2 regions of the Arthrobacter sp. A5 genome follow, and region 2 is predicted to be linked to the other one. Evidence: riboswitches for the same ligand, from Rfam matches in the RefSeq annotation. Region 2 holds a riboswitch; the other holds the start of a gene.
What was found. Region 2 has a riboswitch for fluoride ahead of ACLLJI_RS17305 (2,3-bisphosphoglycerate-dependent phosphoglycerate mutase). Riboswitches for the same ligand answer to the same signal wherever they lie in the genome.
Positions count from the first base shown of each region.

Region 1 (7,975 bases), 1.7 Mb from region 2:
AATCGTTTCAGCTGAGCCGACATCCCCGATTTGTCAGGGGAAATCTCCCGCATGGCCACGTGATTGGCACTGATGAAACGAAACATCCGCAATCCCTGGTCCTGCATGATGTCGGCCCATCTGGACAGCACTTCCCGCCGCAGTACGGGACCTGGTTCCTGCTCCTCGGCCCACTGAATCAGTTCTGAGGTCTGGGCGAGCATCGTCTCAATCAGGGCGCGGACAATGTCTTCCTTGCTGGCGAAGTGGTAGTACAAGGCAGCCTTGGTGATATTGAGCTGCTCGGCGATCTCTCGCATTGACGTTGCCTCATAGCCGTGTTCGGCAAATAGCCGGAGCGCCACCGTTTGTATTTGTGCTCGGGTGCCCCCCGCTTTACGTGTTTCCGCCCCGCCCATCATGTCCCTCGCACTTTCCTTGGTCTGGCCCATCCGCTTGCTAACTGACCGGCCGGTAAGTACTATACTAACCGAGCGGTAAGGCAAATATAATTCTAGTCCCGAGGACTACGGAAACCGAACCGGAATGTCCCTCTCCGCCGCACGTTGCGGAGGACGCCCACCGCAACGGCAACAACTTAAATTCAGGAGAAAGAACCCGATGACCGAGTTACCGACTGTTTCGCCATCCGTGGCAGCAGCGAATAAACGCAACATCCTGCTCGTCTTTGCCGGGCTGATGGTGACGATGCTGCTGGCATCATTGGACCAGACAATCTTCAGCACCGCCCTGCCCACCATCGTCGGCGAGCTGAACGGCGTTGACCACATGCTGTGGGTCACGACGGCCTACATCCTGGCGTCGACGATCATGCTGCCGATTTACGGCAAGCTCGGGGATCTCATCGGACGCAAGGGCTTATTCCTCGGGGCCATCGCCCTCTTCATCATCGGTTCAATCGTCGGCGGTCTGTCCCAGGATATGACCTGGCTCATCATCGGGCGCAGCGTCCAGGGCCTCGGTGGCGGCGGTCTGATGATCCTCTCCCAAGCCATCATCGCCGACGTCGTGCCGGCCCGCGAACGCGGCAAGTACATGGGCATCATGGGCGGCGTCTTTGCCCTCTCCTCCGTCGCCGGACCGCTGCTCGGTGGCTGGTTCACCGAAGGAATCGGCTGGCGCTGGGCCTTCTGGATGAACATTCCGCTGGGCCTTCTTGCCATCGCTTCCGCGATGTTCTTCCTCCGCTTGCCCGAGGTTGCGAAAGGGAAGCCGCGCCTGGACGTTGGCGGCATGATGCTTCTGGCGATCGCGTCGACCTGCCTCGTGCTGGTCACCACCTGGGGCGGAACAACCTATGACTGGAATTCTCCGGTCATCATCGCGTTGATCGTCGGCACCGTTCTCACAGCCGTGGCCTTTGTGCTGGTGGAGCGGCGCGCCGCCGAGCCGATCATGCCGCTGCACCTTTTCAAGGACGGAAACTTCAACCTCACCACCGGGGCCGGCCTGATCATCGGAATCGCAATGTTCGGTGCCCTGGCCTACCTGCCGACCTACCTGCAGATGGTGACAGGAGCCAATGCCACCGAGGCCGGTTTCCTGATGATCCCCCTGATGGCGGCGCTGCTGGTCACCTCCCTCATCTCCGGGCAACTGGTGAGTAAGACGGGTCGCTATAAGTGGCTGCCGCTGGTGGGTACGTTCATTGTCGCGGTTGCCCTTGTTCTGCTCTCCACGATGACCTCGACGCTGGCCTTGTGGGTGCTCTGCAGCTACCTGGCCGTGATGGGCGTCGGCCTCGGCATGAGCATGCAGATCCTTATCCTCATCGTGCAGAACTCGTTCCCGATCTCCCAGGTCGGTACGGCAACCGCGTCCAACAACTACTTCCGGCAGATCGGCGCCTCGCTGGGATCCGCCGTTGTCGGAAGCCTCTTCGTTGCCAAGCTGACGCAGCTGCTCAGCGACCGCATGCCCGGTGCGGCGTCCGGTGCGGCAAGCGCCAGCAACTCCTTCACGCCGGCTATTGTCAGGGACCTGCCCGCGGCGGTCCGGGACGTAATTGTCGGCGCGTACAACGATGCGTTGACCCCGGTGTTCCTCTATATGGTCCCGCTCGTTCTCATCGCCGTCGTCCTGCTGTGTTTCGTCAAGGAAATCCCGTTGGCCACCACGATCGAACGTGACATCCTGCCGGAATCGCTGGAAATTGACGGGATGACCAACAACCGCCTGGACGACCCGGCCGAACGGGGTGCAGGACCGGAGGCACTCTCCGGCAGCCACGGCCGCTGAACGGCCTGGCCGGAAGGAACGGACGGGATATTACGCGACCGTGCCGGGGGGGCGCCTGATCCCCATGCCGACCCGACGTCAGCCCGGCTCATCGCCCGGGCGCGGAGCCGGTGTTCACGCGCTCCCGTCGTCGGTCGGCGCAGCGGCGCATGCCTCTCGCCACAATTCGGCCATGATCTGTTCGGCCGGCTCGGCACGGCAGGCGGCGAATCCCACGCCCGCCCAGAGCGCCAGGCCGTCCGCGTCCCCTACCGCCGCCGCGGCCGCACGAAGGGGACGTGTCAACTGGTTGACCTCGGGATACGCCGCGGGCGCCTGGCCATCGTGCGCCCGGATGAAGCGGTTGGTGAGTCCGCGGGCAAAGCGGCCGGAGAAAGCCCGGGTCAGCGTGGTGCCGGTGTACCGTCCGGAGACGAGAGCGTCCTTGTGGGTTTGCTGGGCCCCGGACTCGGGGCTGCGCAGCAGCAGGGTGCCTAGCTGGACGGCCGCCGCCCCCTGTCCCAGCAGTCCGGTGATGTTCGCCGCGGACCGCACACCGCCGGCGGCAATCAGCGGCAAGGTGGTGAGCCGGCGGAGGTCCGTCAGCAGGGCGCCAAGATTGTCGCTGCCCGGCGATTCCTCCGCTGTGTGGGTGCCCCGGTGCCCGCCGCCATCGGGGCCCTGGACGCAGAGGCTGTCCGCCCCGCAACGCACCGCGGCGCGGGCCTCGGCAGCGTCCGTCACCGTCACCGTCACGTGCATCCCCACTCGGTGCAGGCGTTCGACGACATCCGGTTCCGGGGTGCCAAAGGTGAAACTGACCAGGGGTAGCGGGTGCGCGACGACGTAATCGACTTTCGCGGCATAGGCATCGGTGTCCGACGGATCCGGCTCCGGCAGGGAGACGCCGTACCGGTCCGCTTCCTCCTGCAGGATGCGGCGGTAGCCGGCCACGAGCGCGGCCCGATCCGATGAGGAACCGTTGCCAACCGGCCCTGGCGGCGCCGGGACGAAGAGGTTGATTCCTAGCCGGTTGTCCGATAGCCCACGGGTAATTTCGAGCTCCTCTGCCATCGCGGGGACCGTTTTGTAGCCCGCGGCGAGGATGCCGAGGCCCCCCGCCGCGGCGGCCGCTGCAACGAGCCCGGGAGTCGATGGCCCGCCGGCCATGGGGGCGGCGATCAGAGGCATCCGCAGATCGGAGTACATAAACATATGACTTCCTTACGTCGTGGTTTCGGACGGACGAGCACCCTTAGAGCAGGGCCGCCAACCCCAGCCCTCCAGCCCCTGCTGCCACGGCCAGCGCCATTGTGCCCAGTCCGTTGACGACGGCGAACCAGATGCGACCGCCCTGGATCAGCCGCACGGTCTCGAAGCTGGCGGTGCTGAATGTCGTGTATCCGCCCAGGAATCCGGTGCCGGCGATGAGCTGAAAATCCGTTGGCGCCTGATGGCCCAGGACCAGTCCGGCCACCAAGCCCAGGGCCAGCGAACCGGTCAGATTGATGGCGATGGTGCCCATCGGAATGGCGGTACGGAAGCGGGAGCGGATCAGTCCGTCCAGCAGGAACCGGGTGCCGGCGCCGAGGCCACCGGCGAGGGCAAGCAGCACGACCGTCACGTCGGACCGCCGCCCGCGCTCCGGTGCAACAGCGCGCCGGCCCAGATTCCGGCGGTCGTGGCGGCCAGCCCGCCGACCAGGCTCAGGCCCAGATAGAGAGCCGCACCGGAGATCCTGCCGTTGGAGAGCAGCACATTGGCATCCAGGACCAGCGAACTGTAGGTGGTGAAGGCGCCCATGCATCCGGTGCCCACCAGCAGCCGGATGATCCGCAGCGCGCCCTGGTCCGGTCCGCGCCGCACCAGGTTTTCCAGCAGCAGTCCCAGCAATAAGGCACCGCAAAGGTTGATCAGCAGCGTCGGCAGCGGCCACCCCGCCGGCGCCGGAAGCACGGTCCCCAGACCGTACCGTGCCAGTGTCCCACCGATCCCGCCGGCGATTACCAGCAGAATATGGCCAAGGTGCAGATGAACCGGGCGCGCAGGACGCGCCGCAACGGCCTCCGGATCCTCAATCCAAGGCTGCAGCGCCGGAGGCGTATGCGCCGGTTCCGTCACCGCTCTCGCCTCGCCCCGCCGGGCGCCAGCGGAACCACCAGCACCGGGCAATGCTGGCGGTGCGTCAAATGTACGGCCACGGACCCGGTCAGGAGGTCCTCCAGTCGCGCGCCGATGCCGTGCTCCCGGGTGCCGACGACGATCATGGTTGCCTGCAGACTGGCTGCCAGCACGCCCAGTGCCCGTGCCGGGTCCCCGGAAAGCAGCTGCAGTGACCACACGACCGGGCTGGACGCCAGCACCTGGCCCAGGCGATCGGTCAACTCCGCCGGAATTTCCACGCCGCCGTCGTCAATAGTGTCTGGATCGATGGGCCTGACACCGGCCGGTGCTCCCCCGCGGCCGGTCACGGGGTAGGAGGCCACATCCACGTAAGCGCAGACCAATTCAACACCGAGCCGGACGGCAAGTGCCGCAGCGTTAAGGATGACGGCGGCCGGCTGGCCGGGCATCGTGCCCACCAATACCGGCCCGGCCCCTCCGGTGACACCCGACGTGTCGGACAGCTCTGCGGACCGATGGGCCCAATGATGGCGGGGCTGTTGGTCGCTCACACCCACGACTCACCCACCTCTGTTGATCAAGGCAGGAACCATCAGCCAACCGGCGGTTCGAACCGGGCACGCCGGCTCCGGCGGGATCCATCACCGGATCACGACTTTACCGCCAAGCCCCAGCCTGCGCCAGCGCCGGATTTGCGCTGTCAGCGCCAGCACCGGATTTGCGCTGCTGGCGGTGGGCGGGGATCCTGCCCCTTCCCGGCAGCACCGGTGGACGGAGCCCTGCCCGTAGGCATGTTCCCGGCAGCACCGGTGGACGGAGCCCTGCCCGTAGGCATGTTCCCAGCAACACAAGACAGGACTACGCTGGCGCCATGACGGAAAATCCAGACCCCCGCGCCCCGGACGGCAGCGAACAGGAACCCAGCGAGCACGCCCGGGCCCGGGATTCGCCCGCCGTCGACTTCTCCCGATCGATTGATCCGGACATCGTGGAACCTGACGAGGATGCAGCGCCCGACAGCTAAGACCGGGACCCCGACAGCCGATAGAAGTCCGGGGGTCGACACCCCGCGGGCATCCATCCGCAACTGGATAGCTGGGCGAAAAAAATATAGCAAGCACCCTTGCCAATTTGGGGTGCTGCCGGTTTAAGCTAGGAACTGGCAGGTTTCTCTACGGAACCTTTCGCTGCAGCAAGCCATCGGGAGAATTCATGCTGGACTTCCTCACATCCAGGCCGGTGACGGCATGGCGCGCTTTCTCGGGGCCAGTGTTTCGGATGCCCGTGTTCTTGAGGTACGCGCTCGTCAGCTCCGCTGCCCTTCCCGCGTCGAGCGCGGCAGACGTCGTCGTCGTCCTTCATCCACTGGATTGCCAGCAGCACCGGCAAGGCGGCCGAAAATACGCGAACGTTCCCACCGGTACGCCCATCGGCGTCCTCGGCCGCGGACGGGGGCCGGATCTGTTGCGCACAATTCATCAGCACCATCAATGGAAAGCGAGAACATCATGATCAGCACAGAAAATCTCACCGGTCTGGCCGAAAGCGGCGGCGACGTCCTCACCTCCAACGGGGACAAAATTGGATCCATCGGGCAAATCTATGTCGACGACGAAACAGGACAGCCGAACTGGGTCACCGCCAAGACCGGGCTCTTCGGCACTTCCGAATCCTTCGTGCCACTGGACGACGCCTCTGCCCGGGGGAACGACATTGTGGTGCCGTACAGCAAGGACAAGGTCAAGGATGCTCCCCGGGTCGATCCCGACGGACACCTGTCCGAGGAAGAGCAGGACGAGCTGTACAGATATTATGAGCTGGCAGCCGGCGGATCGGGTTACGTCGAGGGGACCGGGACCGGGACCGGCGCCGCTGGACGCGACACATCCGGTCCTAATACGGACGACGCCATGACCCGATCCGAGGAGCAGCTTCGGGTCGGCACGGAACAACGGGAGACCGGCCGCGCCAGGCTCCGCAAGTACATCGTCACCGAAAACGTCACCAAAACCGTGCCCGTCAGCCGTGAAGAGGTCAGGATCGAGAGGGAGCCCATAACCGAGGCCAACCGCGGCGATGCTCTAGGCGGTCCCGACCTTACCGAAGACGAGCATCAGGTCACGTTGCACGAGGAGCGTCCGGTGGTGGAGAAGGAAACAGTCCCCGTCGAACGCGTGCGTCTGGGCACGGAAACCGTCTCCGGCGAAGAGACCGTCAATGAGGAAGTCCGCAAGGAAAAGATCGAGACTGAAGGTGTCGATGATGCGGGCTCGGGCGGCCGGAACCGGCCGTGAGCAGCAGCATCAATGCCGGGGACGAGGCCTCGGACCGCTCCCGCGGTCCGGGGCCGCGGAACCGTCCGTCGGAGGCGGACCGGTCCCAGGCCCGTGGCACCGGCCGGGATGACCGCACGGGCCGGGGCGATCGGCTCGGACGGGACGGCGTCGTCGGCCGGAGCGACGCCGTAAGCCGGGAAGGTGCCGTGGCCCGCGAAAAGGAGCGTTATGGCGGGATCAAGGTCGGATCGGCGTTTTTCGGCTGGCTGACGGCAACCGGAACGGCGGTGTTATTGACGGCGTTGGCCGCCGCAGCGGGCACCGCCGTCGGCGTGGCGACGAATTCCGACGCATCCCAGGCACTCGACAAGGCGTCGAAGAATCCGCAAACCGTCGGGATCGTCGGCATCATCATATTGCTGGCCATCCTATTCGTCGCGTACTACTGCGGCGGCTACGTGGCCGGCCGAATGGCCCGGTTCAACGGCCCAAAGCAGGGACTGATGGTCTGGATCTGGGCGGTGATTATCGCCGTCGTGGTGGCCATCCTGGGACTCGTTGCAGGGAACCAGTTCAATATCCTGGCCAGCCTCAACAGCTTCCCGCGGATCCCGGTTGACGAAGGGCAGCTCACGGGCGCCGGCATTATCGCGCTGGTGGTCGTCGCCGTCGTCAGCCTTGGTGCCGCCATGCTGGGAGGGCTTGCGGGAATGCATTTTCACCGCAAGGTAGACAAGGCCGGCTTCGCCCCGCTGGAACACTAACCAACATAACCCCAACATAACCGCAAAAACGCACACCACCGCAAGAACCTATCGGCTTTTGGAAAGGACGGCTGGCGCATGAGCACTTACCACCCGGAAAAGGACCCGGCGAACCCGGACAAACCGGGAACGGAACATCCGGCCGCGCAGAAGAATGGAGACCCGGGTGCCTCGGCAAACCCCGATCCGGTCAACGGCCATATCACCGGCCTGGAGCCCGGCGGCGGGGTCCCGCCGGGCGAGACGCCGCCGGCGGCAGACCAAATGAGCATGGATCAGGGCCACGACGAATAGAGCGATTCTGCTTCCCCAGGCACACTAGTGCCGCCCTGCCAGCAGCTCCCACCCTGCACGCCGTGTGGGTGGGAGTTGCCGGCAGGAACGGGACGCCGTGGTCCACAGCCGTGGTCTACATCTGCATGTCGATCAGCTCGAATATCTCCAGGCGGTACCTGCCGTTGCCCTCGGCGAGGAACGGATGGTCCTGGGTGAAGTTCTTGGCAGCTTCGAGGCTCTCCGCCTCGACAATGCTGTATCCCGTCACATCAGACGACGGGGCCGCCGTGGAGCCGTCGTCGACGACGGCGGCGCCGT
Region 1 covers NZ_CP180316.1:1,994,596-2,002,570, reverse strand. Annotated here, with positions in the region: gene ACLLJI_RS09340 (TetR/AcrR family transcriptional regulator) at 1-398, opposite strand, end outside; gene ACLLJI_RS09335 (MDR family MFS transporter) at 601-2,238, shown strand; gene ACLLJI_RS09330 (nitronate monooxygenase) at 2,353-3,432, opposite strand; gene crcB (fluoride efflux transporter CrcB) at 3,473-3,841, opposite strand; gene ACLLJI_RS09320 (fluoride efflux transporter FluC) at 3,838-4,338, opposite strand; gene ACLLJI_RS09315 (universal stress protein) at 4,335-4,892, opposite strand; fluoride riboswitch at 4,918-4,996, opposite strand; gene ACLLJI_RS09310 (hypothetical protein) at 5,213-5,365, shown strand; gene ACLLJI_RS09305 (DUF2382 domain-containing protein) at 5,850-6,635, shown strand; gene ACLLJI_RS09300 (hypothetical protein) at 6,632-7,381, shown strand; gene ACLLJI_RS09295 (DUF6480 family protein) at 7,460-7,675, shown strand; gene ACLLJI_RS09290 (YciI family protein) at 7,791-7,975, opposite strand, start outside.
Region 1: it holds a riboswitch for fluoride, as region 2 does, so the genes downstream of both, ACLLJI_RS09315 (universal stress protein) here and ACLLJI_RS17305 (2,3-bisphosphoglycerate-dependent phosphoglycerate mutase) in region 2, are expected to answer to the same signal.

Region 2 (5,616 bases):
ACCCTGCACAGCGGCCCGGCCGCGCTGGGCGCGATAGAGGGCGTCTCGGATGCCCTGGTGGGGTTGAGCAAGCTCGCTGGCGGCCCGCTGTCCAATGATCCGTCCCGCCGGGCCAAGATCGCCTCGGGCGGATACCTGCTGACCGCCATCGCGACGGCCCTGATCGGGGTCTGTACCGCGGTGTGGCAGGTCGCCGGGTTCCGTGCGCTGGCGTGGGCGTCGCGTGGGGTGCGGTCCCCGGCGCGGGACACGCTCCTGGTGTCGATCACGCCCCGGACCGCGTACGGGCGCGCGGCCGGCATTGAACGGGCGGGTGATAACGCGGGGGCCATTGTGGGCCCGCTGCTGGCGGCTTCCCTGGTGGGGCTGCTGGGCATCAGGACGGCGATCGTGTTGTCCTTTATCCCGAGCATGTTTGCTGCCGTGGCCATCGTGGTGGCCGCACGGCAGGCCCGCAAGGTGGTGGCCACCCCGGCCGGGAAGCGGACGCTCAGTTTCAATGTGGGCGAATTGCGTCAGGCCGGCTTGTTCACGGCTCTGCTGCCGGTGTCGTTCTTTGAACTGGGAAACCTTGCGGCGACGCTGCTGATCCTGCGGGCCACGACGGTACTGGAAGCCGGCGGGATGGGCGCCGGGACGGCAGTGACCGCGGCGATCCTGATGTATGCATGCCACAACGCCGCGGCGTCGGCCGCGGCCCTGGCCGGTGGGCATCTGATCGATCGGCTGAGCCCGCGACTGGTCTTCACCCTGGGCGCGGCCATGTATGTGGCCGCCTATCTACTTTTTGCCATCGATGGGGGTGGCTGGGTGGTGTTGCTGGCTGGGTTTGTGCTCGCCGGTGTCGGGATTGGCTTCGCGGAGACGTCGGAGCAGACGGCGGTGGCGTTACTGCTGCCGGACCGGTTGAGGGGCAATGGGTACGGGCTGTTGGGGCTGGTGCAGTCCTTTGGTGACCTGGGCGCGACCGTGGTGGCCGGTGTCCTGTGGGCGGTCTTCTCCCCGACCGTGGCCTTTTTGTATGCGGCGTTCTGGATGGCCGGGGCGGTCTTTTCCTCCCCGGCGCTGACGCCGCGCCGGATGACCGACACCGTTAAGTGATTGGCCCGGGACGGCCCGTCACCGGTGGTGACTGCTTCTAGGACCCATCCGTGGCGGGGGCCGGAACGCCTGCCGGTGCTTGCTGAAGATCTGCTCATAGAGGTCTTCGCCGTAGCTGGTGTAGGCCGGCTCTCCTTCTACGATTCGGTGGGTCCGTCGGCCGTCGTCTTCCCGTTGCGCCTGCAGGAACAGGGCCCTGGGCAGGTGTTGGGTGTAGAGGCCGTGGGAGAGGTCAAAGAAGTGGGTCACGAACACGATGCGTATGTTTGTCTCCAACAGGGCGGTGATGATGTTCCGGGCGATGGCTGATCCTTCGCGTTCGTTGGTGGCGGAGAAGGACTCGTTGAAGAGTACGAGTGAATGGGGGGTGATGGTGTCGGCGATGGTGCTCATGCGCTCGAGTTCCTCATCGAGTTTGCCGCTGTTGAGTTCGGCGTCTTCCTCGCGTTTGTAGTGGCTGTAGATGGCATTGCTGATGCTCGAGCTGAAGTAGTCGGCGCAGACAAACATGCCGCATTGCATCATCAGCTGGGCGGCGCCGAGGCTGCGCAGGAACGTTGATTTTCCGCCCTCGTTGGCACCGGTGAGCCAGGTGGACTGCGAGGGAACCGGTGAGAAATTCCTCCAGCCGGTGCCCGAGCCCGCGTTCGTGGGTTCCGATGACGATCATGGACGCATCCAGGGTGTGGGCCAGGCGTCCCAGCGCGTGGACGGGCTCCCCGGCCAGGGCCCGGTAGCTCCAGGGGATCCCGTACGGGGACAGGATCGGAGAGACGGTCCTTGATTCCGGCGGAGATGGCCTCAAGATCGTCATCGACCCCGTCCGGGTCGATGGGTTGGGAGGCGACCGAGCCGTCCGGTGCCTCCTCCACCAGGTAGCTGGTGACATCCACATAGGCGCAGACCAGCTCGACGTCCAGGCTGTACGCCAGCTCGGCGGCCCGGTGGGCGACGGCCAGCGGCTGGCCGGGGATGACACCCATCAACACGGGGCGGGTAATGCGGTAGTGGGCATCCCGGGGCCGTCCTGGCTCAGTCATGACGGGCGGCCGTTTCCTGAGGGCCGGTTCCCGGCCCGTAGGGCATGGCTGGGTGGGCGTCGGCGATTTCAAGGAGCCGGTTGTATTTGGCTACCCGTTCCCCCCGGGCCGGGGCCCCGGACTTGAGCTGTCCGCAGCCGGAGCCGACGGCCAGGTCCGCCACAAAAGTATCCTCTGTTTCCCCGGAACGGTGGGAGACCATGGCGGTGAACCCGCCCCGGTCGGCGACAGTAAGGGTGTCCAGGGTTTCTGTGACGGTGCCGATTTGGTTGGGTTTGATCAACACCGCGTTCGCGGCCGCCTCCGCGATGCCTGTCCGGACCCGGTCGGGGTTGGTGACGAACAGGTCATCGCCGACGACCTGCACCCGGCGGCCCAGGGCCGCCGTCAGCTCCGGCCACCCCGGCCGGTCATCTTCGGCCAGGGGGTCCTCCAGGCTGCGGATCGGATATTCTGAGATCAGTTTCTCGTAATACCCGGTCAGCTGGGTGGGTGTGTAGGAGCGCCCGTTCAGCTCGTAGCTGCCGTCTTGGTAGAAGTAGTTCGCGGCCGGGTCCAAGGCGATGGACACCCCGCCGGTCCCCGGGGTGTAGCCGGCATCGGAGATGGCGGCCGTGATCAGCTCAAGGGCCTCTTCGGGCCGGGAGATTTCCGGGGCGTAGCCTCCCTCATCTCCGAGCCCGGTGGAGAGGCCCTTGTGCCGCAGCGCCGCGCCCAGGGCGTGGTAGATTTCCGAGCCCCACCGGATGGCCTCAGGCAGGGTAGGGGCGCCGGTTGGGGCGATCATGAATTCCTGGAAGGCGAGCGGGTTCGCTGCGTGGGCGCCGCCGTTGAGGACGTTGAAGTGCGGGACGGGCAGCCGTTCGGCCCGCCCGAGGGAATGCCCGATCCAGGTGTGCAGCGGGTGCCCGGAGGCGGTAGCGAAGGCACGGGCGGCGGCCATGGATACGGCGACAACGGCGTTGGCCCCCAGCCGGGACTTCTCCGCCGTTCCATCCAGCTCACACAACGCCGCATCCAGGATGCGTTGGCTCGGCCAGGGCCGGGAGAGCAGCAGCTCCCGGATGACGGTGTTGATCCCCGCAACGGCGCTTTCCACGCCGCGACCCGCGTACGCCGGTCCGCCGTCGCGCAATTCGATGGCCTCGTGGGCGCCGGTGGACGCTCCCGAGGGTGCCGAGGCCGTTGCCACGGCGCCGTCACGGGATGTCAGGGTCACGCGCAGGGTGGGGTGGCCGCGTGAGTCGAGGATCTGCAAGGCGTGGACGGCGGTGAAGGTCAGCTCATTCATGGTGGTCGCTCCGGTCAGTGGTGAGGGGTGGTCAAGGTTGGAAAGCATGTGGCCGTTCACGTGCCGCCGTCGGCGGCGAGTACGCCCACGGCGTCGGCGGCTGCGCCGGGGTCAAGGTAGGTCCCGGCCCGCGGATACGGAACGAATCCTGGGTGGAAGCGGTATTCCAACGGGTGCCCGGTGGGCAGGTTCAACCCCTCGACCTCGTCCTCGGTGAGGGAGTCGATGACCAGGCACAGGGCACGCAGGGAATTGCCGTGGCCGACCACCAAGACTTCTGATCCGGCGTGCAGGAGGGGCCGGAGGGTTTGGTGCCAGAGTCCCCGGACCCGTGTGGCCACGGCGTTCAGGGACTCCGTGGGGCGGGCGGTGCCCGGGGGCATGGCAGCCACTGCGTGGCTGCGGCCGATGGCGGCCAGCTGCCGGGGTGTCATCGGTGGCGGGGCCGCGTAGAGGGACCGGCGCCAGTAATGGAGCACCTGGGGCCCGAATTCGGCCAGAAGTTCTTTTCTTCGCCGTCCGGTCAGGGAGCCATAGCTGCGTTCATTGAGTTCCCAGGCCGTTTGGACCGACGCCGTCCCGGCCGTGAGCAACCCGGTGACCAGCTCTGCCGTTTCCACGGCACGGGCCATCGTGGAGGAAAGTATGATCTCGGGGATGAATGCGGCGGCGGCGAGGGTTTCGGCGGCGTGCCGGGCTTCCCCACGGCCCCGGGTCGTCAGCGGCGGGTCGAGCAGCCCGGTAAACCGTCCTTGGGCGTTGAGGGTGCTTTGGCCGTGACGCAGCAGGATCAGAGTGCCGAGACCGGGCATAGTCCACCTACCTTTGAAGTGCAAAGGTAGGAACCATCAGCCAGGCGGCGGTTCGAACTGCAGGGCAGTTCCGGCGGGATCCATCACCGATACCGACCCTACAGTGCCGTGTCTACCCGGCGCCAGCCCATGACCGTGCTATCACCGGCGGCTCCGGGCCGGTTTAGCTGTGCCTTTCATAGGCCTCGGCCAGGAGCCGGTCCGCTTCCTCGCGGCCGCCCCAGCCCTGCACAGTCACCCACTTCCCCGGTTCCAGTTCCTTGTAGTGGGTAAAGAAATGCTCAATCCGTTCCCGCACCGGTGCGGGAACGTCGCCGGTGTCGGTGATGTCGTCCCAGCGGCGGTCGCCAAAGGGCACGGCAATGATCTTTGAGTCCGGTCCGGCCTCGTCGACCATGTTGAAGACCCCCACGGCCCGGACCCGGATTCCGATGCCCGGAAGCACCGGGTTCTCCAGCAGGACCAGAACGTCCAGCGGGTCGCCGTCCAGGCCCAAGGTCCCGTCGATGAATCCGTAGTCGGCCGGGTAGCCGAAAGCCGTGTACAGGGCACGGTCCAGGACAATGCGGCCACTGTCATGGTCCATCTCATATTTGTTGTTGCTGCCGGCGGGGATTTCGATCACGGCAAAATGTTCTTCCATGGTGCTTCCTTTCAGAGGGGATCTTGTGTGGGACGTGGAAAGGGCGGGATTCCTGTCTGTGCCAGGTGCAGGGGCAGACCCCAGCCGGCGAACCAGCCCAGGGCCTCAATCCATGACGCGTTGTCCCCGGCCGTGGCAGGCGCCCCCGTATCGGTCATGGACTCGATGAGCCGTAGCAGGCGTCTGCGGATTTCCGTCAGTCGTTGAACCACCATGGTCCGGAGCTCGGCGCTCAGGCTCCCTGATGCCAGCAGGTGCCGTCGGCACAACAGTGCCCGGTCCGCCAATGACCCGGTGAACCAGTCTTGGACGCTGTCGGCGTCCTCACCTGTGCAGGCCGGGCAGGCCCGGGCCGCCCAGGTATCCAGAGTTTCGGTGCACCAACGCCGGGTGTAGTCCAGGAGGTTGGCCTCATCGGTCAGGGCAGCCGTGTTCGAATTCGCGTAGCCCATCCGCAGCCCTGGCGTGGCCGGTCCGTCCATTTCACTGCAGATACGGCAAGGGTTCACCGGGCTGAGGATGGCTTCCGGATGCCGGTGGAACATTCCGGGCCGGCGCCCCAGTTCAGAGGCCACATGGTTCAGAAGGTCCTCGTGGAGGACGGCAACATCGAAAGGTTGGTGCCCTCCCCGCAGCCCGGCCCCGGCCTGCCACAATTCGATCTCCACGACCGCATGGCCCCAGGCATGGCGCGGACACAACCCCAACGAGCCGCGCAGATACCGGCGC
Region 2 covers NZ_CP180316.1:3,665,365-3,670,980, reverse strand. Annotated here, with positions in the region: gene ACLLJI_RS17320 (MFS transporter) at 1-1,101, shown strand, start outside; gene ACLLJI_RS17315 (MutS-related protein) at 1,120-1,629, opposite strand; gene eno (phosphopyruvate hydratase) at 2,134-3,480, opposite strand; gene ACLLJI_RS17305 (2,3-bisphosphoglycerate-dependent phosphoglycerate mutase) at 3,489-4,244, opposite strand; fluoride riboswitch at 4,265-4,341, opposite strand; gene ACLLJI_RS17300 (inorganic diphosphatase) at 4,408-4,887, opposite strand; gene ACLLJI_RS17295 (hypothetical protein) at 4,899-5,616, opposite strand, start outside.